Regions from separate parts of the Alteromonas sp. 009811495 genome, predicted to be linked through region 2. Evidence: predicted binding sites of a transcription regulator. Region 2 holds the regulator's gene; each other region holds the start of a gene.
The links. Region 2 encodes FliA, which starts transcription of late flagellar genes. Its sites were predicted from a motif close to CTAAAGNTNNNNNNNNNNNNGCCGATA; they were not measured.

Region 1 (8,107 bases), 2.0 Mb from region 2:
TTGCGTTATATTAAGGTGCTTTAACAGTGCTTCGAAAACATTCGCTTGGTTGTGAATTGAATAGTCATACTCGCTTGGTTTATCGGAAAAGCCAAATCCAAGCATATCAAGTGTAATCACTCTAAAGTGCTGACACAGTGAAGGCCATATTTTGTGCCAGTCCCAACTAGCGGTAGGGAATCCATGTATTAAAACTACTGTTGGAGCAACCTGCAAATTATTGGGATGAATCTTTTTTACACCCAATTCACTGTATTTACTGTCCTGGTAAAAGATATTCATTTCGCAATAAGGAAACATTTGGCCAGTTTGCTGCCACTGCTCAATGGATAAATTGGATGCAATATACTTTGTGCTATTCATTTTGACAGTTCTTAATCTAGTTGATGAATTGAGACCGGCGATGTTCTCATTGCGTCTCGTAATTCTCTCTCAATGACATACATTCTGTCCTGACCCCACACCATCGTGTTTTTGTAGCGAAAAATCGGTACACCCCAATTACCAAAGGCGTACATTTCTTGTTGATTTGATACCACTTCCTCTTTCCAGTGACTGTCGCTTAGGTGACATTTTGCTTCGGTCCAATTTAATCCCGCTTGTTCAACAATACGTTTCATTCCCTCATTGGTGTCTGCCCTAATGCCTTTGGCATTTACGCCTTGTGCGAATGCCAAAAGGTATTCAAGGTAGCGTCCTCGTTCGCGAGCAAAACGTAAAAGGGAGTAACAACGCTCAACGCCAGGGCCTAAGGGATCTGCGACAAAACCGTATTCAATGCCCAATTTTCGAGCTTCTCGTGTGGTATCTAAGAATATGTAAAGGGCTTTCTTTTTAGGGACATCTAGTCCCCTCATCATCATAGGTAGGACAGGCTTTACGTTAAGTGGTACACCATACGCGTTGGCAAGGTATATGGCCTTGTAAAGTGCGATATAGGAATAAGGACTGCGTGCTGACCAAAACAGTTCAATAGGGGGGACGTTTTCCACTTTTACAGAGGGTAGTGCGGCGTTATGTATTATTGAGCTTTGAATATTCAAATAACTGCGGTCGAAAACAACGTGGATAGTAGGTAGTTTTCCTAGATTCTCGTGTAACAAACGCTCTTCCAAATGGCAAAGGCGATCTACGCCCCAATACCACTCTCCCTCAAAATAGAGGGTCGCAGGTAGGTAGTGCCCTTGCTGTGATAGGGAATTACTATTTTCTTTGAGCTTTATTTTGAGGGCATCAGCGTTCTTTGATTGTTTCATTTGACGATATGGCTCGTTAGCATTGCGTGATTGCCAGTAATCTTCAAATATACGGAGTAAAGCTTGCCAACTGTCTCCTTGGTCAATTCTATCTTGTAAATGTATTGCGTAGGCGTCGTAATGTGCTACATCAATCGCCGATTGTGACTTGTTGGGGTGTGGTAAAAATTTGAAGTGATAAAGAGAAGCCACATAATTTGCGTCAACTAACGCGTGTTTTGCCCATAATTCTGGTTCGGGAAACATGTCTTCTTGCAATGAATAAATGACGTTAGCACTAAACTCGACATTAAAGCGCTTTTCTATACTGGGGAGCGCCTGCACTAAAAGGTATGAATAGGGATCATCCACTTTCAGATAAACATTAATGCATGCCTTACGATTTGTAAGACGGCGTAGTAAGCGGTGAAATTTGCGCCGTCCATCTCGCAATACGTCACTTGATATCGCTCTTAGTAAGTAGGGTTGAATGACCTTTTTCACAATAAACTAGGCACAATACGCCCCTTGGTTATTTGACAGCAGACTCTATTAAACTACCGTATCACACTCTATTTTCAGTTCTTAACAAAATATTAACTTCGTCACGTTTTAATATCGTCAACATTTGCTTAAGCGAGAATTCACCTTCTTTGTTTCTTTGACGCATACTCTTACGATAGACTACAAAGTCTTATGCTAGGGCCTCTTAATATGGTGTAACTGTGAGCCGACAAGAACAGAAATTAAAAACCCGCCAAAATATCATCCACGCCGCGTTCTCTTTGCTTGATGAAAACCGAAGTCTTTCGGCAATTAGCTTAAGAGAAGTTGCTCGTGAAGCAGGTATTGCTCCTACGTCTTTCTATCGACACTTCAAAGATATGGATGAATTGGGGCTTACATTGGTCGACGAAGCTGGTTTAGCACTTCGACAATTGATGCGGCAGGCCAGGCGACGCATTGCATCTGGCGGCGGTGTTATTCATACCTCAGTAGAAACTTTCATGGAGTTTATCGCAGCGAATAAAAATGTATTTCGTTTATTATTGCGTGAGCACACAGGAACGTCTTCGGCGTATCGTTTAGCAGTTTTTCGAGAAATACAGCATTTTATTGATGAGCTCACCGACTATATTATTGAGCAACAAAGTGTGGAATATGCATGTGCGCAATTGCAAGCTGATGCGATGGTGAGACTTGTTTTCAGTGCGGGGGCTGAAGCACTGGAAGCTGACGATAAATTGCGTGGTGAAATTGGTGAAAAAGTTAAAGCTCAACTGAGGTTTGTGCAGGTGGGCGCAACGACAACTGTAGGTAAGAAATAACGAGAGGGTGTTGATCTTTACCGTAAAACTAAAGCGCAAAAACTAACATTCTCTAATGTAAAAGAGGCCGCTTTTGGCCTCTTTAGTATACTTTTTTTGTATAGAAGCCGTGCTCTATTTTCGTGACAATAGCACACCAGCTTCGACGTGATGTGTAAACGGGAATTGGTCGAATAACGCCGCTGCACTTATTTCGTGAGTTTTGCAAAGTGATTCAAGATTCTGTGCAAGCGTCTCGGGATTACATGAGATATATACAATGTTGTCGTAATCCTGAATCATTTTTAGTGATTCTACATCAAGGCCTGCGCGCGGAGGGTCGACAAGAACCGTTGTAAAGTTGTAATCCTTCAGTTCAATTCCTTCTAACCGACTAAACGTACGTTCGCCTTTCATGGCTTGTGTAAATTCTTCCGCGGCTAATCTAACAATTTTTACGTTATTCAGTTTGTTTTGTTCTATGTTGAACTGTGCAGCTTGAACTGACGGCTTCGCTATTTCAGTTCCAACCACATTGTCGAAATGAAGCGCCAAAGGAAGTGAGAAGTTTCCTGCGCCACAATACATTTCGAGTAGATCACCGGTAAGGGGGGTAACACAGTCAAGAGCCCATTCAATCATGCTGCAATTTACCGAAGCATTTGGTTGGGTAAAGCTATTTTCAATATGTTTGAAAATGAATGTTCTGTCTTTAATTGGTAATCGCTCAATAACGAAGTCATCACCTATAACGCGTTTCTGCTTACGAGCTCGGCCAATGATGTTTACTTTTTTAAACTCAGTTTCAAGTGATTGCTTTAATGCTCTTGCCTGTTGTTCCCATTCGTCGTCGAGTTGACGGTGATATAAGAGGCTTATTACCAATTCTCCTGAAAGCGCAGAAAGGTAATCTATCTGAAAAAGCTTTTTCCTTAAGACTTCTGACGGTCTTACGTGTTCCAGCAACGCGGTCATTGCGCGATTAATGGTCTCGCATGCTGGTGGAAAAGCGTCGACACGGTATTTTTCCTTTGTCTCTTGGTTGAACATGATGTGATATAGGTCGTCACCTTCATGCCAAACCCTAAACTCAGCACGCATACGGTAATGCGTAGGCTGGGAACTAAAAACCTCTAACTTCGGTGCATTAAATGGAGAAAGTAAGTCACCTAGGCGGGTAACTTTTTCGTCAAGCTGAGCTTGATAGTTTTTCAGATCTGGTGCGGTCATATTACTCTCTCCATCACGATTTCGTGGTTAACACCGTTGTTTTGTTTTGCAAGGTCGCGAATTGTAGTCCCTCACAAAATATGTGCAATGCTAAATGGCTTTATAAGCACTTTTATACAAGCAGGGATAAAAAAGGTGTATTAAAATTAAACAATCCTGATTCAGTGCCGATAATAAGAAAGAGGATAGTGAGGATCAAATTATGAACGTGGGTCAAATTAAAGCCTTTATGGGAGACCAAAAGGCTGAGCAAAAGGCATCAGTTCACCCGAATGAGGCGCTGAAAAAGCAATTGCAACAAGATGGGTTGCAACAAGCTGCCGAGTTTTCAAAGCAACAAGCGGCGTCGGTGTCGGTATCAAGCAGTCAGACCAGTATCGGACTACGTGTTGTCAGCAGCAGTCTTAACCAAACACTTGAGGTTGACGGCCAAAAACCACAGGAATCGAAAGACAAAGCGATTGAAGAAAAGTCGACCAGTTTGTTCGATTTTGAAAAGGTGGCGAGGAACGTTCTTAAGTTTGTGGGGGGAGTGATTCGAGGTGCGGCGAATGGTGGGGCTAGTGATGAAAAGCTCACCGGATTATTTAGCCAAGCGAGAGAAGGTGTGAGTCGTGGCTTTGCTATGGCAGAAAAAGATCTTGCGGGGTTTATGAATGACGAAATTCAGCAAGGAATGACAAAAAGCCGTGACTTGATTGATACGGGCATTGACGACCTAGAAACAGACATTTTTGGTCGCAATGAAGCTACTGCGGTGTCATTAACGTCTTTAGAAGCAGTATCAGCGTCAGATGAAAAGTCAGGAAGCCTTTTAATCCGAACCAAAGATGGCGATGAGGTGACATTTAGCTTTGAAAGTCTTCGGTCATTTCAGGCTTCGCAGCAATTGTCATTCACTGCACAAAATTCTGGTACGCAAAACGCGTCAGATGACAACGGCGCTGAAACAAGTAGTGATTCGCAATCGTTTACAGCTGAGCAAACCACTTCTTACCAATATTACGAAAGAAGCGGTATTAGTTTTTCGCTCAAAGGTGAGTTAGATGAAGATGAGCTTCAATCAGTTGCGGATCTCGTTGGGCAAGTTCAGGATCTTGCAGATACGTTTTATAGTGGAGACATAGACAAAGCGTTTGAAGAAGCACTCAGTTTGGGCTTTGATGATAAGGAACTGGTTGGTTACGCGCTTCAACTGAACAGGACAACACAAACAGAAGTCCTAAAGACGTATGAAAATATTCAGCATTATAATGATGAGAAAAGTGACAAATCGCAATTTGGAAATGTTGTGAGTCCAATCTCGCAATACCTAGATAAAATGATGAGCACATTTTCCAATGTAGAAAGTACGTTATCTAGCAATGAAGATTACAATACCTTAATTGCGGGACTAATTAGTAAAATGGAAGACGTTCAGGTGCCTGACTTGGTATCGGCAATAAATAGATTTCATACCTTTAACCAAACTTTGTTGCAAGGACTTCCGCAAAGCACAGAGACAACTGCTAATTCATAATTAGGAAGAGTTTGTAAATATAAAAAAGCCCGGAACGAGTCCGGGCTTTTGTTTATATCAACATGAACATACCTTAAGCGTGTTCGACCTTATCTTTCGCTGGGCGTACTTTTAGCGTACGTTCTTGAAAGATGGAATCGTTAGTTTTATCAATGACGCTATTTAGATCGTCAGTGATCACTTCAATAAAACCATAACCTTTACGCTTACCTGTTTTGCGATCCTTCATTAGGCGGACAGACTGTACTTCTATATAACTGCTAAAGTATTCCTTAACTGCACTCTCGTTTGCACGGTAAGGTAAATTACCTACGTAGAGTGTTTCAATGGAACCTTCTTGAGTGTTATCTCTGGCATCTGAGGAAGATGTGCTTTGAATAAGAGATGCTAGCCATGGTGTGACGATACCGCTAATGAGCAAAGCGGCGGACACGGTCAATGGAACGTGTACATTTAAACTAGCTGAAGAAAATAACAAATAACCTGCAATTGCAAAAATAGCGCTAATAACAGCGCATTGAATAAAGCCTACTTTCATATACCTACCTTTCTATTGTTTATTATGGGTTGGAGGCTGGTCATAGTTTACTCATTTGTAACAAATTGAACAATAAATTGTGAAAAAACTAGTCTAAAGGTGCATTTGATCATATGAAATGATGGAGAAATGAGCGGTTAACACTAAAATTGGGTTAAAATGCAAAAAAAGACAAATTAGCTGTTGATCTTTTCCAGTAGGTATCTATAATGCGCTCCACGTTCTGAGGGGGCTTCAAGTAAAATGAAGTGTTCAAAGAGCTAAGTGCGAAACCAAGTTTTCAAGCAAATAAAAAGTTTAAAAACAAGGTTGACATCAAAAATAAACGATGTAAAATGCGCACCTCACTCGAACAGGGTGAGTCACTAAGAAGCAAAGCTTCTAGTGAATTGCGACGAAGTCGCAACGTTCTTTAAAAATTTAGACAAGACAATCTGTGTGGGCACTCGTTAAGAGTGTCACAACGACGATTCATATTTCGATATATTTAATTGAAGAGTTTGATCATGGCTCAGATTGAACGCTGGCGGCAGGCCTAACACATGCAAGTCGAACGGTAACATTTCTAGCTTGCTAGAAGATGACGAGTGGCGGACGGGTGAGTAATGCTTGGGAACTTGCCTTTGCGAGGGGGATAACAGTTGGAAACGACTGCTAATACCGCATAACGTCTTCGGACCAAACGGGGCTTCGGCTCCGGCGCAAAGAGAGGCCCAAGTGAGATTAGCTAGTTGGTGAGGTAAAGGCTCACCAAGGCGACGATCTCTAGCTGTTCTGAGAGGAAGATCAGCCACACTGGGACTGAGACACGGCCCAGACTCCTACGGGAGGCAGCAGTGGGGAATATTGCACAATGGGGGAAACCCTGATGCAGCCATGCCGCGTGTGTGAAGAAGGCCTTCGGGTTGTAAAGCACTTTCAGTTGTGAGGAAAAGTTGGTAGTTAATACCTGCCAGCCGTGACGTTAACAACAGAAGAAGCACCGGCTAACTCCGTGCCAGCAGCCGCGGTAATACGGAGGGTGCGAGCGTTAATCGGAATTACTGGGCGTAAAGCGCACGCAGGCGGTTTGTTAAGCTAGATGTGAAAGCCCCGGGCTCAACCTGGGATGGTCATTTAGAACTGGCAGACTAGAGTCTTGGAGAGGGGAGTGGAATTCCAGGTGTAGCGGTGAAATGCGTAGATATCTGGAGGAACATCAGTGGCGAAGGCGACTCCCTGGCCAAAGACTGACGCTCATGTGCGAAAGTGTGGGTAGCGAACAGGATTAGATACCCTGGTAGTCCACACCGTAAACGCTGTCTACTAGCTGTGTGTGATTTTAAATCGTGCGTAGCGAAGCTAACGCGCTAAGTAGACCGCCTGGGGAGTACGGCCGCAAGGTTAAAACTCAAATGAATTGACGGGGGCCCGCACAAGCGGTGGAGCATGTGGTTTAATTCGATGCAACGCGAAGAACCTTACCTACACTTGACATGCTGAGAAGTTACTAGAGATAGTTTCGTGCCTTCGGGAACTCAGACACAGGTGCTGCATGGCTGTCGTCAGCTCGTGTCGTGAGATGTTGGGTTAAGTCCCGCAACGAGCGCAACCCTTGTCCTTAGTTGCCAGCATTAAGTTGGGCACTCTAAGGAGACTGCCGGTGACAAACCGGAGGAAGGTGGGGACGACGTCAAGTCATCATGGCCCTTACGTGTAGGGCTACACACGTGCTACAATGGCATTTACAGAGGGAAGCGAGACAGTGATGTGGAGCGGACCCCTTAAAGAATGTCGTAGTCCGGATTGGAGTCTGCAACTCGACTCCATGAAGTCGGAATCGCTAGTAATCGCAGGTCAGAATACTGCGGTGAATACGTTCCCGGGCCTTGTACACACCGCCCGTCACACCATGGGAGTGGGATGCAAAAGAAGTAGTTAGTCTAACCTTCGGGAGGACGATTACCACTTTGTGTTTCATGACTGGGGTGAAGTCGTAACAAGGTAACCCTAGGGGAACCTGGGGTTGGATCACCTCCTTACCATTACGTCGATAGACGCCTTGATGCAGTGCCTACACAGATAGTCTTGTTTAAAATGAAGAACGACACAAGTTTATGGGGCTATAGCTCAGCTGGGAGAGCGCCTGATTTGCATTCAGGAGGTCAGCAGTTCGATCCTGCTTAGCTCCACCATCTACTTGAAAATCTGAGCTTGAAAGCGACAGGTTGTAGACTGAAGGCTTGTAGCTCAGCTGGTTAGAGCGCACCCCTGATAAGGGTGAGGTCGGCAGTTCAAG
Region 2 (8,107 bases):
AATCAGCCATTCCCCAAGGAAGAACAGCGGAATAGCTTTGGAGCGGACAATCATCGTCAGCTGACCATCAACCGTATTGGTTTTCTTGATGTCCATGTTAATAATTTCATTAACTGCACCAAGCGGTAACGCAAAGGTTTGTTTGCCTACCACAATCATTAAGGTTGGAAGTATGGCTAGAGTAAGCGGTACTTTGATGTCTAATCGCGTACCTTTACCAAGCTGCGAGTCGATATTAACGGTACCGTTTAGTTGGTTAATCTTGGTTTTAACCACATCCATACCCACACCACGGCCCGAAATATCACTAATTTCAGTTTTGGTTGAGAACCCAGGGGCAAAGATAAGATTAAAAGCTTCCACGTCTGACATACGAGCTGCAGCATCTGCATCAAGCACACCGCGGCTTATCGCAATTTCTTTAAGCTTTTCGGGATCCATACCTTTACCATCGTCTTCGATAGTAAGAAGGATGTGATCGCCTTCTTGTGATGCAGACAGCTGAACCGTCCCCATGCGCGGTTTACCGGCCGCTGCGCGGTCATCAGGCATTTCAATACCATGGTCCACTGAGTTTCTCACCAAGTGAACCAACGGATCGGCCAATGCTTCAACCAAGTTCTTATCTAGATCGGTTTCTTCACCAACCAACTCAAGGGTAATTTCTTTCTTGAGGCTTCGAGCGAGGTCGCGTACAACGCGGGGGAATCGACCAAATACCTTTTTGATTGGCTGCATGCGGGTTTTCATTACCGCGCCTTGCAAGTCGCCTGTTACAACATCAAGGTTAGCAATAGCTTTCGACATACTTTCGTCATTGCTATTAATACCCAAACTAATAAGGCGATTTCGAACCAATACCAACTCGCCGACCATATTCATAATCTGATCTAAGCGTTTGGTGTCAACACGCACTGTAGTCTCAGCCGGAGGTGCTGCTGGTGCGGCTTTTTTATCGTCTTTTTTGGGTGCTTCTTTCTTCGCTGCCCCAGCAGGCGCTGGAGCAGGAGCGGCTGCTGCAGCCTTTTGCGGCGCTGGACTAGCCTTAGGTGCTGCTGGCGCTTCGCTTTTCGCTTTGTTAATCGCGTCGGTAGCCGCTTTATCTACCACTGGCTCAGCGGGCGTTGACGATTGTTTGGTAGGACCTTGCCCCGAACCATGCAATTGATCAAGTAGCGCTTCAAACTCGTCGTCAGTAATTTCTTCATCGCTTGATGCAGATACCGGTGCCGCTGGCGCAGGTGCTGATGCAGGTGCTGCATCTTCGCTACCGCCAAATTGACCTTTACCGTGTAAATCGTCAAGAAGCGCTTCGAATTCTTCATCGGTGATGTCATCGCTATCACCGCCTGCGCTTGGTGCAGGTTCAGCGGCTTTCGCTGGCGCTGCCGCTTTTGGTGCAGACTGACCGGGAGCACTTGAACCATGAAGTTCATCTAGCAAGGCTTCGAATTCATCTTCAGTGATTTCATCAATGCCACCACCGTCACTTGACGACGATGTAGGCTCTGACTCTTCAATAACAAGTTCAGGCTCATCCTCAACCTCTGCAGGCTGAGTTGCACTGGGTGCAGTATCGCCAAAGATATTTTCGTCAGGAGATTCTGGGCGACTTAGTTTGTGTAATAAGTCGACAAGATGTGCATCTGCAGGTTCTAGAGGATCACGCGCTTTAACACGTTCAAACATCTCTACCACCACATCGGTGGCCTGCAAAATAATATCCATTAACTCCGGCGTGAGTGTACGTTGCCCGTTTCGCATAACATCGAAAACGTTTTCGGCCCCGTGGCATATTTCAACCAACTCAGTCAGGGATAGAAACCCTGCTCCGCCTTTAACAGTATGGTAGCCGCGGAAAATTGCATTCAGCAAATCCGCGTCTTCTGGATTGTTCTCAAGATCAACGAGCTGTTCTTGTAATTGTTCAAGTATCTCTCCAGCTTCTACTAGAAAGTCCTGTAATATATCCTCGTCAACATCAAACGACATGCGCCCGCTCCCCTAAAAACCTAAGCTAGACAAAAGATCATCTACATCATCTTGGCCAGAAACAACATCATCGCGATTTTCCGCGTCGATAATTGGGCCTTCCGCTTGTACACCATCATTTTTATCGGCCTTAACGCTAGAAGGTTTAGAATGTTCTGAACCGTCGCGCTCGCCAAACATGGTTAACATGTTTACTAGGCTGTCCTCGACTTCTTTTACCAAGTCGATAACGCGGCGAATTACCTGACCAGTTAAATCTTGATAACCCTGTGCCATCAATACTTCTGTCAGTAACTGTGTGAGCTTAGTTGATTGCTCTGCGCTTTCTTCAAGTAAGTTATCTAAATCTGCACAAAGCGCTTTGAACTCGCCTAATTCTATTTGGCGGCTCATTAGCTTTTTCCACTCAGGCATCACTTTCTCGATGCGCTCAGCGAGCGTTTCTGCAATTGGCATGCTCGCTTCTACTGCATCCATAGTAGTATTAGCAGCTTTTTCAGTTTCTTCAATGACGTATGTCAGACGAGACTGTGCATCAGGCATATCTTCGGTCGCAAGATTCTTAATGCGATCGTCAATCTGAAAATTATTGAGCGCATCATGAAGTTGACGCGTCAGTTTTCCTACTTCTGCAAACAGCTCAACATTCTCCTTCATTGAGGCTGCTTCAAGTAGCGCATTGGCAGAAGCGTTGTCACCCTCTTCAAGATAGGCAACAAGTTGTTTAGCTTCGTCCAATGTAATCGGAACGTTTACATTTGGTGACATCCAGTAAACCTCGTTTCTCTGGTGAGCGTCTGGATCAACCTAAACGTTCGAAAATTTTATCCAATTTTTCTTTTAATGTTGCAGCTGTGAAAGGCTTAACTACATAGCCATTTACGCCGGCTTGCGCTGCCGCAACAATTTGTTCTTTCTTGGCTTCAGCAGTAACCATTAGCACAGGCAAATGCTTCAGTTTGTCATCGGCACGAATAGCACGTAGCAAGTCAATTCCTTGCATGCCCGGCATATTCCAATCGGTAACGACAAAGTCAAAGTCGCCTTGCTGTAGCATTGGCAACGCCGTACTTCCGTCATCCGCTTCCTGGATGTTGGAGAAACCCAAGTCTTTAAGTAGGTTTTTGATGATACGTCTCATGGTAGAAAAATCGTCAACCACGAGAATTTTCATACTTTTATCCAAAATAGCCTCCAGTGAGGGGTTAATTGTTATTAATATCTATTCTTCGTCAGCTTGCCACGACTTCATTCGTGATTTGAGTTTTAACATGGCCTGACTGTGAATTTGGCTTACTCTCGATTCACTAACATCAAGTACTTCACCTATTTCTCGTAGGTTTAGCTCTTCATCATAGTATAAAGAAAGCACGATAGCTTCTCGTTCAGGTAATGTTGTAATCGCATGGGCTAACGCCTTTTGGAAAGCACCTTGCATCAAGTCTTCAAGTGGTGCGTCGCTACCCCGATTTTGTTCAGTCGAAATAACGTCCTCAGACACACCTAAATCTTCAATGCCAACCAACTTACCAGCATTTACTTCATTCAACATTTGATGATAGTCCTGCAAACTCACATTGAGTTTAGCAGCAATATCAGAATCTCTGGCATCGCGTCCAGTCTCGCCTTCTACTTGCGAAATGGCTTCTGTTATCGCGCGACCGTTGCGATGCACTGACCGCGGCGTCCAATCGCCTTTTCGAATCTCGTCCAGCATAGCACCGCGGATACGAATACCCGCAAAGGTTTCAAAGCTCGCACCTTTCGAGCCGTCAAAATTGCGAGCAGCTTCTAATAAACCAATCATGCCTGATTGAATTAAATCGTCAACAAGTACACTAGCGGGCAAACGCGCCATCAAGTGATGAGCGATACGTTTAACCAAAGGCGCATGTCGTTCGACTAACTGCGACTTATCGGTTTGTTGTTGATAAGCTGCTGCCTTGCTATTCAACGCTGATTTCCTACTGCTTTCTCTGCAACCAACTGTTCAATAAAAAACTCTAAATGACCACCTGGCTGAGCCGGGATTGGCCATGACAATGCCTTGTTAGCCAGTTGAGTAATTGCAACGGCAGCAGGCGAACCTGGGTAGGCATCGACGATAGCGGTTTGTTTGCGTACCGCTTTACGAATATTTTCATCAAACGGGACAGTTGCCACTAATTCTAGTGCAACATCCAAAAATCGACCTGTTACTTTACTTAATTTACTAAACAGCTCTTGCCCTTCCCGCACGTCGCGCACCATATTGGCGACCACTTTAAATCGAAACACACCGTGTTCGCGATTCAAAATTTTGATCAGCGCGTAAGCGTCAGTTAATGATGTAGGCTCGTCGCACACTACAACCATAATATCCTGCGACGCTTTAGAAAAGCTTAATACCATGTCTGAGATACCCGCTGCGGTATCGACGATGAGAACATCAATTTGTGAACGTAATTCACTAAAGGCGCGTATTAAACCCGCATGCTGAGTAGGTGATAACTCTGCCATTGACTGTGTACCCGATGTCGCTGGCGCAATCTTGATTCCATGCGGACCAGTGACGAGTACCTCATCAAGCGTGCATTCACCCGATAATACGTGAGAAAGATTTTTCTCGACGCGAAGACCTAACATCACATCGACATTAGCCAGACCTAGGTCTGCATCGAGAACCATTACACGCTTACCCTGCTTAGCCATAGCAATGGCGGTGTTTAGTGTAATATTTGTTTTACCGACGCCACCTTTACCTCCGGTGACGGCAATAACTTTGATTAACCTTGATTGCTTCATTTTTCTTAAGCTACTCGCTTGGTCGTCAATCATACTGCTTATGCTGTTTTAATGGCGTTGTTACTACTAGTATGATTCAAACCGTACTTTTTATAAAGCTTTGCAGCAGCAGAAACCAAAGATTTTGCTTCTGCAATCTTAATGTCTTCTGGTACTTTTTGCCCATCGGTGACATAACTAACCGGTAACTGGTACTCAACTGCAGCACTAAGCACCTCTCCTAAAGAGTAGCACTCATCTAACTTTGTGAAAATACAGCCACTTAGTTCAATTTCATCATACGCTTTAATTATTCTTTGCAGTGCAGGATATTGTGTATTTGCCTGCGCTACCAAATATTTTTTCACTTGTGGCATTTGACCATTGTCAAATTGCTTAATTTGTTTAATCAAACGGCTATCTCGCTGACTAAACCCTGCTGTATCAATCAATACTAGACGCTTGTGACGCAGTTGGAAAAGTAAATCTGCTAACTCTTCGCTGGTTTGTGCTTTTCTTACTGTACAGCCAATTATCTTTCCGTAAGTAGCCAGTTGTTCAAACGCAGCTATTCTGTACGTATCAATGGTGATCATTGCCACTGATTCTGGGCCGTACTTTTGGGCATATCGCGCAGCCAATTTTGCTACCGTGGTTGTCTTTCCCGTTCCAGTAGGACCCACCAATGCAACAGCGCCTTGTGCGGTAAGTATATCGTTACCTGTTACATTTATGCGATTAGCCAATAGGTTAAGAAGGTAAACCCACGCTTCGCGCTCATTGTAGTGAGCAGGCGTGTAATTTATTAGCTGAGTCGCAAGCGCATGACTTAAACCCATATCGGTTAAACGCGTTATCAAATATTGATGAACGGGTTTTTGACGCTTATTCTTCGCTTCCATCAAATCAGCCACCTGATATTGCAAGACGTTTCTTAGCGAGGCGAGTTCTTCTTTGATTTGAGCAAGTTCGTCTGATTGATTAGGCGCAGTTTCATCTATGCTTGATGCTTGATGTGAAGGAAACGCATCTGCTTGCTCATAGCGGCTCGCACGGGATTGAGGTTGAGGCTGAGCAGCTTCAACTTCATCAATAAAGTCATCAGAAAAGTTAAGGTGCGATGCAATTTCATTAGCATGCTGCGCATTGGCAGAGGTATCTTTTTGGCTTTGCGGCTGAGCGCTTGAACCATGTTGCTTTTCAAGTAGCGCTTTTAAACTGTCTGGGCCGTCATCACCGATGATTTCACTTAAGCTAGGAACAGCTTTCTGACCGGGCGCTTTAGAGGCGGGTTTTGGCACTGACAACTTAGCCTCTGGCTCTTTATCGTAAGCTGCAACAAGCTCAATACCGTCAGCCACTTTGCGGTTTGACATGATAACCGCATCGCTACCCAACTCAGCTTTTACTTGGCTTAACGCCTCACGCATATCTTTGCCGAAGAAACGTCTTATTTTCATTGCAACCTCTCCAATCGCTCAGTGTCAGATTATTGACCGACCGAACTGACTATTTTTATCTGCTTATCATCAGGCACTTCTTGGTACGAAAGTACGTGGAGCCCAACAACTGAATACTTTAAGAAGCGTGACAGCACAGGTCTTAGCATGCCTGACGTCAGCAATACCGCAGGTTCGCCTTCGAGCTCCTGCTGCTGACTGGCTTGTTGCAATGATTTTTGCAACTTGTCTGCTAGTCCTGGCTCTATGCCAGCACCATCTTCACCGCCCGCTTGAAGAGACTGGTGCAACATCTGTTCCAACTCTGGCGCCAAGGTTATGACAGGTATCTCTTTGGCGCCTTGTGTAATCTCTTGAACAATCAGTCGTTTCAACGAAATACGTACTGCAGATACCAGTACATCAGGGTCTTGGCTACGCGTACCATACTCACTTAAAGTTTGAACAATAGTACGCATATCACGAATTGGTACGCCTTCGAATAGCAACGTTTGCAATACTTTAACTACGGTACTAAGCGGTAAAATATCCGGCACCAGTCCTTCAACAAGTTTAGGATGCTGTTTTGCCAACATATCAAGAAGTTGCTGAGCTTCTTCATGACCTAATAGTTGATAGGCATTATTAGTCAGAAGCTGACTCAAATGGGTTGCCACAACCGTTGCGGCATCGACCACAGTATAACCGAGTGTTTGAGCATGCTCGCGCTTATTCGGTTTTATCCATACAGCATCGAGCCCAAAAGCGGGATCTTTCGTTGCGCGTCCTTCAAGCTTGCCGAACACCTGCCCTGGATTAATCGCAAGCTCCTCGTCGTGACTAATGAGTGAGTCGCCAATGGTCACGCCGAGCATGGCAATAGTGTAAGTATTTGGTTCTAAATCGAGGTTATCGCGAATATGTACAGGAGGAATAAGAAACCCGAGTTCTTGCGACAATTTTTTACGCACGCCTTTAATGCGTGTTAATAACTCGCCACCTTGTGACTTATCGACAAGCGGGATAAGGCGATAGCCAACTTCTAACCCAATGGTATCGACTTGCTGTACATCATCCCAACCCAGCTCTTTGACTTCTGGCGCAACGGTTTCATCCTTAACCACGTCAGGGACTTTAGGCTCGGCAGCTTTTTTCTTCTCTTGTAGTGATTGCCAATAAGCAAAGCCTGCAATCAAAAAAGAGAAACCAAGAAACGCAACGTGGGGCATGCCAGGAATAATACCCATAACAAAAAGTACACCAGCGGCAATATACAAGGCTTGATTATTACCAAGTTGACCACGTATCTCTTTGCCCATCTCCTGAGTTTCGTTTTCACGAGTAACGATAATCGCGGTTGCGACTGACAAAAGTAGCGATGGAATTTGCGCGACAAGACCGTCACCGATAGTCAGGATAGTGTAAATTTCAATGGCGTTTCCAAATGTAAGATCATGCTGAATCATACCAATGAATAACCCACCAACTATATTGATGAGCATAATGAAAAGGCCCGCTACCGCATCGCCTTTTACAAATTTTGACGCACCGTCCATCGAACCGTAAAAGTCGGCTTCTGCGGTAATTTCTTCACGACGTTGGCGCGCTTGATCTTGGTCGATATACCCAGCGTTCAAGTCAGCATCAATTGCCATTTGCTTACCTGGCATAGCATCAAGAGTAAAGCGAGCACTTACTTCTGAAATACGACCTGCACCTGCGGTTACCACTTTAAAGTTGATAATGAGCAAGATAGCAAACACCACGATACCCACCGCATAGTTACCGCCAATAACCACCGCGCCAAATGCTTCAATTACCTTACCGGCAGCGTCGCCGCCTTCGTGTCCATATAGGAGTACTACACGGGTAGATGCCACGTTAAGCGCCAGTCGCAAAACGGTCGCAATAAG
Region 3 (8,107 bases), 1.7 Mb from region 2:
TACTTAGGTTTTAATTGCAGGTTAGACTTTTGGTTAATTTTTTAATGTAACCGCTCGTTTAGAGGGAAAGCTGGATGGATGTCATCAGTCGTTTTTGTAAAATTTACACAGATATTTGTCAAATTTCTCCCGATGATTTGGCGTCTATCTATTCAGATAACATTCTTTTCATCGACCCCATAACAACACATCAGGGTCTGACAGAAGTTAAGCAGTACTTTGCCAATTTACTTACCCAAGCAGAGAGCTGCAAATTCGACATCGCCCATATTTTAGAGTGCGCAGTCAACGACTCCTCGGTAACCCATATTGCTAATTGGACAATGACACTTACGCTTACAAAAGGTAAAAAAATAATCACTCTTGATGGCACTACGCAACTCGGCATTAAAGATGACATTATTGTTTACCACAAAGATTACTACGATGTGGGCGAAATGGTGTATGAGCACGTACCTGTATTAGGTTTTGTTATCAAAAAAATAAAAGGCAGACTTGCATCGTGAAGACACTCCTTATTACAGGCGCAACATCAGGCATCGGCAAAGCGTTGGCAGAACACGCAGCGGATAGTGGCTACAACGTAATTGCTTGCGGACGCAATAAGAACGTATTGGACAGATTAAGTGAACATACAAACATTCAAGCCTGCCAATTCGATGTCACATCACTAGAAGCAACACGTGAAGCACTTCGTACTCAGACATTTGACGTCGCCATATTAAACGCAGGCACATGCGAATACGTCGATGTTGAGGACTTTGAGCCTGACATGTTTAGGCGTGTATTTGAACCAAACTTCTTTGGTGTTGTTCACTGCGTCGATGCCATTTTGCCTATTCTTAAAAAAGGCAACAAAGTAGTTATCGTAGACAGCATGGCGCGACTGCTTCCCTTTACCCGCTCTCAAGCATACGGCGCAAGTAAAGCCGCTCTACATTATTTTACGAAGTCGCTTGAAGTTGATTTACACGACAAGGGTATTGACGTTCAAGCTGTGTCCCCTGGATTTGTTGAAACGCCGTTGACTGACAAAAACGATTTTGAAATGCCAATGAAGATAACCGCCAGCGAAGCAGCTAAAGCGATGCTTAAAGGTATCGAAAGTAACAAGCAAACGGTTTTTTTTCCTCGCTTGTTTGGGCTCATTTTACGATTTATGCACATATTACCAACGCCAATTCAAAAACGATTGTCTTTGGCAATGAGAGAAAAATAATAAGAGAATTACTGATGACTAAAGAAATAGCCATTATTGGTACTGGCATTTCGGGCTTAACCTGCGCCCACTTACTAAACAAACAGAACAACATAACTGTTTATGAAGCGAATGATTACATTGGTGGGCACACTGCCACTAAACAAATCACAGACGATGGCGAGGTTCACAACATCGACACAGGCTTCATCGTTTTTAATGATTGGACTTACCCCAATTTTATCAAGCTTATAACGTCATTAGGTGTAGAGTACCAACCTACTGAAATGAGCTTCTCCGTCACTAGCGAAAAAGCTAACATTGAGTACAACGGCAACAATATAAACAGTTTGTTTGCACAACGGCGCAATATATTGCGCCCTCGTTTTTGGCGAATTGTGCGTGACATATTAAAGTTCAATAAAGCGTGTAAGCAAATGGTTGCTGATAAGCGAGATACATCTTTATTAACACTTCAGGATATTATCGAAGAGCTTCAACTCAGTGATGATTTCGCACGGTACTATATTCTACCAATGTGTGCGGCAATATGGTCGAGCAGTTTAGAGCAAACTCGACGTTTCCCTCTGACCTTCTTCCTGCAGTTTTTCAATAATCACGGGCTATTAAACATCACAGATCGCCCTCAGTGGTACACAATAAAAGGCGGTTCAAGTGAATATATTCCCCCCCTTGTCGCCGCTTTTAAAGATAAAATTAAGCTATCAACGGCCGTGGTATCAGTGTCAAAACACGAAGGCAAGTGGCGAGTGGTTGATGCACAAAACAACAGCGCGTTGTTCGACGATATAATCTTTGCTTGTCATAGCGACCAAGCATTGCGCATGATTGCTGAACCAAGTGATTGGCATAAACAAGTATTGGGCAGTATTCCATACGCGAACAACGATGTAGTAATGCATAAAGACACTCGCCAGCTCCCTAAACGAAAGCTTGCTTGGGCCAGCTGGAATTATCGTTTAAAGGAAGACAGTAGCGAAGAAATGCGTCCAGCTTCAGTGACCTATAATATGAACATTTTACAACGTCTCTCTGTGCCTTCGACTTACTGCGTGACACTCAACAACACATCAAGCATCGATAACGATACGATATTAGGCCAATATGACTATGCGCACCCTCAGTACAGTAGCGAAATGGTCGAGGCGCAGAAACAAAGAGGAAAGATTTGCGGCGTTGATAACCTTCATTTTTGCGGCGCTTATTGGTACAACGGATTCCATGAAGATGGTGTTAGAAGCGCACTAGATGTGTGTGAACGCTTTGGTGAAACACTGTGATAGAGAGCGCTATATATCGAGGAACGGTTTTCCATCAACGGTTTAAACCTACACAGCATAAATTCGACTACGACATTTATCTATTTTGGTTAAAACTTAGCGGCAATGAGCTTGAAACATTGGACAGTACCCTCTCACATTTTTCTACCTCCAAGAGAGCGCGAGCGCGTTTTAAGCGTTCAGATTACCTAGGAGATAAAGATGTGCCCCTTGCTCAAGCCGTACTGCAAAAAATGCAGTCTCTTAATAATAATGTTGCGCTAGAAGGCGATGTGTTCATGCTAGGACAAATTCGCATGTGGGGTTTGTATTTCAGCCCGGTCAATTTCTATTATCTTCGCGATGACCAAGGCACATTCACGCATCTTCTTGCCGAAGTCAGTAACACACCTTGGAATGAGCGCCATCACTATCTCGTAGATTTGAAGACACAAGCGCACACCGAAAAAGCTTTTCATGTCTCTCCTTTTAATCCGATGGATATGACCTATCACTGGCGAATTTCCCAACCTAGCCATACACTTTCTTTAGCGATGGACTGCGTACGTGACGATAAAGAATTCAGTGCAGGTATAAACTTACAGAAATTTAAGCTTGATGATGCGAATCTTTCTAATGCGATGAAACGTATTCCAAGTATGACCATTAAAACGATGGCGGGAATATACTGGCAAGCGCTTAAATTATTTTTAAAAAGAACGCCCTTGTATTCACACCCAGAAAAGAGTCAGGAACAATAATAATGTCTTTTGGTGAATCCGTACTACTCACAACTTCAGAGGTATCACTTGCTGATAAAGTGTGCCGAAATCTATTTCTTCAATGCCTTAAGCAACTGCCTTTTGGTTGTCTTATTATTCAAGAATGCGGTGATGAGATCGCACGATTTGGCGACGACAATGATGAATTGCGCGCCACAGTGAATATTAAAGATATGAGCGCGTATCGGCGTTTGCTACTTGGTGGTAGTGTTGGTGCAGGCGAAGCGTTCATGGACGACCTTTGGGATAGTGACGATGTTACCGCGGTTGTGCGTATTTTCGCTCGAAATCTGCCCACACTAGATAAGTGGGAAAGTAAATTTAAATGGCTTTCTATGCCAATAAATAAACTACAGCATTTCGCTCGACGCAATACCCGCGACCAAGCTAAAAAGAACATCGAAGCGCATTACGACCTTGGCAACAAATTGTATACGCGCTTTTTGGACGACACCATGATGTATTCGTCAGCCATTTACCCCGACGCGAATACGTCACTCAATGCGGCACAAAACTATAAGCTGAAAACCATTTGTGACAAATTACAGCTTAAAGAGAGCGATCACTTAATTGAGATTGGCACGGGCTGGGGCGGTCTTGCTGTCTATGCTGCTAAACACTATGGCTGCAAAGTAACCACAACCACTATTTCAGAAGAACAACATGCGTGGGCACAAGAATGGATCGCCCGTGAAGGCCTATCAGACCGCGTTACCTTGCTGAAAAAAGACTACCGAATATTAGAAGGCAAATACGACAAGCTCGTCTCTATTGAAATGATTGAAGCGGTAGGCAAACAATTCTTAGGTAACTTTTTCGAAAAATGCTCATCGCTTTTAAAAGATAATGGCCTGATGCTACTACAGTCTATTACCATTGATGATAGACGTTATGATAGCTATTCAAACAGCGTGGATTTTATTCAAAAGTACATTTTTCCAGGCGGCTTTTTACCATCGCAATATCAATTGAATGCCCATTTGAAAAAGCATACCGATATGATGATAAGAGATTTACATGATATTGGTATTGATTACGCAATGACATTGAATCATTGGTATGAAGCGTTTATATCAGCTAAAGACGAACTGCTTAAAGACGGTTATGACGAGCGCTTTATGCGTATGTGGACTTACTACTTGAAATATTGCGAAGGTGGGTTCCTTGAGCGCACGATAAGTACTGTACAACTCGTGGTGTCAAAACCACAGTTTAGAGCAACGCTCGCACGCTAGTAACAATCTATATTCTTCACAAAAACGGCGCTGAAAATGCGCCGTTTTTATTGTGCTCAATGAATTAATACTACTGCTTATTCATCTATGACAGAGATGGGCTTTGAAAGCATGGGCTTGCCTTGATTGATATTGATCTCTACCCGCCTATTTTTGGCCCTATCTTGAGCTGTAGTTGCATTTTCGACAACGGGAGCAGTATCGGCTTTGCCTACTACAGACATTCGACTTTCATCAAAACCAGGCGCAGTGCGCATGGCCTCGGCCACTGCAACAGCACGCTGTGCTGACAAGTCCCAATTTGAACGATAAAGCTCATTGGCAATATGCTGCCCATCGCTATGTCCGGAAATTTCTATTTCGCCGGGTACATCGGCCAACAGTACACCAATCTTTCTTAAAACAGGTTGGAATTGTGGCTGTAAGAATGCAGAGCCTGCTGAGAAGGAACCATTTTCCTGAATACGTATGGTGATCTGCTGCCCCAAAGACTCCATTTCTATAGAGCCATCCAAAATCTGCTTTTGAAGCTGCTGTGCAATTTTCTTCATCAATTCTGCAGTTTGTGTTTGTTCAGAGCTTTGTTCAGCCGACGATGCTGACTCATTGGCAGTTTGCTGAGATTGACCGCCACGTTGTTCACCGCGTTGCTTCTGACGCCCCCCTGCCGAGTCTTCATCGCCTGCTTGAAACTCTAACATCTGCTGTGTCATTTCAATGGTCTGCTGCTGAATAGATTCAATTGGCGTTGGGTCAGGTTTACCCGGTCTAAACTCCATTGCGATAACACTTGTTCCTTTCGGAATGTCTTTAACCTCAATTTTATTTTGCACACCAAAGGCGAACTTCATCGAGCCCGCAATTTGCTTAAACTTGAGGACATCCATTTCGGAGAATGACAGAAGTAACACGAAGAAGCACATCAGCAGAGACATAAGGTCTGCAAATGTTCCCATCCAAGCGGGCAGCCCCTCGGGGGGGCATTTTGGGCATTCTTCTTCGGCCATTATTCTTCCTCGGCAGCACCGCGTTTGCTAGCTGCAAGATAGTTCTTCAAAACACCTTCAATTACGCGTGGATTTTGACCATCAGCAATACCGACAATACCGTCTAATACGAGACTCTGATTGAGCTTTTCCTCACCTGCGCGTACAGCAAGTTTAAATGCAATAGGTAAACACACTACGTTGGCAAAGAAGGCACCATATAGCGTAGTCAAAAGTGCTACCGCCATTGCAGGGCCGATAGCCTTGGGGTCATCCATGTTAGACAGCATGGCCACAAGCCCAATTAGGGTACCTATCATCCCCATTGCTGGCGCTACGTCTCCCATACCTTTGAAGATAGATGCGCCGAAGTCATGCCGTTCGCTTGTCATTGCGATGTCTTTGGATAAGGTTGCACGAACCACTTCAATATCGTGTCCGTCAACTAGCATGTCTACGCCTTTTTGCATAAATTCATTCGATATCTCAGCTTCTTCGAGTGCAAGAAACCCACCTTTACGCGCCGCATCTGCCATTTCTACGATTTTTTCGATAAGCTCTTCTGGCGACTCAATTTTGAACATAAAGGCCTTACCCGCCACCTTACCTGCGCCAAAGAATTGGCCAAGGGTAAACTGAGATAAGACTACGAATAAGGTTCCACCGAAAACGATAAGTATAGATTGCACGTCTATGAACATGCTCATGCTGCCGCCTAATATCATAGCCATTACTATGAAACCGATGGCGCCCAACATACCTATGACGGTTGCTAAATCCACTCACTCTTCCTCATTTATGTGCAGACAGTGCTATTGATGTACATGTATTCTATCGGCAAAGTATTAAAATACTAAAACGACATTATTGAAAAATATCACATTTATTTCAGTGTGGTAGCAATTTGCAAAAGGAATGCAACGCTGATTGCGTAAAACAATGTTTCGCATTACCACCTATTTTGAGGACTATAGCACATTTAATTTGGTACGCCCTTTTACCTTTCACTACCCACTGAGTTTACCGATTGTTCGATTTTTGCATCGTTATAGGCAATATACGGACAAACCATTTGACCCATGTGCACCCCTCAGTTAATGTGCGCGTACATGTAATTTGGCCACAAAATTGAGTGAATTTTATGACGACTGAAAAAGACGCAACTTCTTTTGAAGAAACCCTTGCGGAATTAGAAGCCATCGTGAACGATATGGAAAACGGTGACTTGCCACTCAATGTAGCATTGGAAAAGTTCGAACGCGGAATCGCATTATCTCGCCAAGGCCAAAAGTCGCTTGAAAATGCTGAGCAAAAAGTAAAGATACTGCTTAGCGAGCAAGGTAACGACACATTAAAAACGCTTCCTGAAAGTGAACAACCTTAAATCGTTCATTTTTAACTAACAGGTAATCTATGAATTTTTCTGCTTTGCATCAGCAAGTGAAACAACAGACTGATGCATCTCTTCTTACACTAATTGACGAGTTACCCGATTACGCTCCGCGACTAAAAGACGCAATGCGTCACGCGTTGCTCGCCGGCGGTAAGCGCATGCGTCCGCTTCTTGTTCAGGTAGTGGGCAACACGCTTGACGTGCCAAAGAAAGACCAAATGGCGATTAGTATGGCCATCGAGTGTATTCATGCGTATTCCTTAGTGCATGATGATCTGCCAGCCATGGACGACGATGACCTGCGCCGCGGCATGCCTACCTGTCATATTGCCTTCGACGAAGCCACGGCAATTCTTGCTGGTGATGCGCTCCAGTCACTTGCTTTTAGTGTGCTAGCAGATGCGCCACTTAGCAATTATGCACAAACTAAGCGCAGTAACTTGCTTTCTATTCTTGCAAAAAGTGCTGGCTATTTGGGCATGTGTGGTGGCCAGGCGATAGACCTGGCAAGTACGGGCAAAACCATTTCACTCGAAGAATTAAAACAGCTGCATAAATTAAAAACAGGTGCGCTGTTGAAAGCGTGTATAGAAATGATAGCTATCGTGAGCGAAGACCTTACTGTGCAAGCTCAGGCCGATTTAATGGCATATGCGGCTGATATAGGTCTGGCATTTCAAGTTCAAGACGATATTCTTGACGTTGAAGGCAGTAGTGAGCAGTTAGGAAAACCTGCAGGCTCAGATCAGGCACTTGGCAAGAACACGTTTCCCGCCAAGTTGGGCCTAGATGGCGCCAAGCAAGAGTTAGAAGTTCTTCATAATAATGCACTTCAAGCCTTGTCGCGTTTACCCTACAATACAGACAGTTTAATTGCGTTTAGCGAGCTTTTGGTAAAACGCGACCACTAGCCACGCGCCATGTTGAAAAAGATAATAAGTACATGAGTTTAGATCTCCAACATTACCCAACGCTTGCGCTTGCGCAAACACCAGAAAAGCTGAGACAGCTGCCTCAAGACAAGCTGCGCGAGTTAGCTGATGAGTTGCGTGAGTATTTACTTAATTGCGTAAGCCAAACAAGTGGCCATTTTGCCTCAGGCTTAGGTACAGTCGAATTAACGGTGGCGCTGCACTACGTGTATAACACGCCATTCGACCGATTATTGTGGGATGTTGGGCACCAGGCCTACCCACACAAAATTCTCACCGGTCGTGCAGAGCGCATGAGCAC

Region 1: a site for FliA is predicted at 3,919-3,945, ahead of OZ660_RS16235 (DUF5610 domain-containing protein). Genes of this name have one in related genera too.
Region 3: a site for FliA is predicted at 6,314-6,340, ahead of pomA (flagellar motor protein PomA). Genes of this name have one in related genera too.

Annotation. Positions count from the first base shown of each region.
Region 1 covers NZ_CP113972.1:3,602,929-3,611,035, reverse strand. The annotation lists gene OZ660_RS16255 (alpha/beta fold hydrolase) at 1-363, opposite strand, end outside; gene OZ660_RS16250 (DsbA family protein) at 375-1,739, opposite strand; gene fabR (HTH-type transcriptional repressor FabR) at 1,961-2,563, shown strand; gene trmA (tRNA (uridine(54)-C5)-methyltransferase TrmA) at 2,678-3,772, opposite strand; gene OZ660_RS16235 (DUF5610 domain-containing protein) at 3,975-5,291, shown strand; gene OZ660_RS16230 (RNA recognition motif domain-containing protein) at 5,365-5,829, opposite strand; rRNA gene OZ660_RS16225 (16S ribosomal RNA) at 6,318-7,850, shown strand; tRNA gene OZ660_RS16220 (tRNA-Ala) at 7,928-8,003, shown strand; tRNA gene OZ660_RS16215 (tRNA-Ile) at 8,048-8,107, shown strand, end outside.
Region 2 covers NZ_CP113972.1:1,166,103-1,174,209, reverse strand. The annotation lists gene OZ660_RS05330 (chemotaxis protein CheA) at 1-1,992, opposite strand, end outside; gene OZ660_RS05325 (protein phosphatase CheZ) at 2,005-2,760, opposite strand; gene cheY (chemotaxis response regulator CheY) at 2,795-3,178, opposite strand; gene OZ660_RS05315 (RNA polymerase sigma factor FliA) at 3,215-3,946, opposite strand; gene OZ660_RS05310 (MinD/ParA family protein) at 3,943-4,809, opposite strand; gene flhF (flagellar biosynthesis protein FlhF) at 4,815-6,215, opposite strand; gene flhA (flagellar biosynthesis protein FlhA) at 6,245-8,107, opposite strand, start outside.
Region 3 covers NZ_CP113972.1:2,854,416-2,862,522, forward strand. The annotation lists gene OZ660_RS13025 (nuclear transport factor 2 family protein) at 75-506, shown strand; gene OZ660_RS13030 (SDR family NAD(P)-dependent oxidoreductase) at 503-1,219, shown strand; gene OZ660_RS13035 (NAD(P)/FAD-dependent oxidoreductase) at 1,234-2,499, shown strand; gene OZ660_RS13040 (DUF1365 domain-containing protein) at 2,496-3,239, shown strand; gene OZ660_RS13045 (SAM-dependent methyltransferase) at 3,242-4,495, shown strand; gene OZ660_RS13050 (flagellar motor protein MotB) at 4,573-5,502, opposite strand; gene pomA (flagellar motor protein PomA) at 5,502-6,263, opposite strand; gene OZ660_RS13060 (exodeoxyribonuclease VII small subunit) at 6,623-6,865, shown strand; gene OZ660_RS13065 (farnesyl diphosphate synthase) at 6,895-7,785, shown strand; gene dxs (1-deoxy-D-xylulose-5-phosphate synthase) at 7,818-8,107, shown strand, end outside.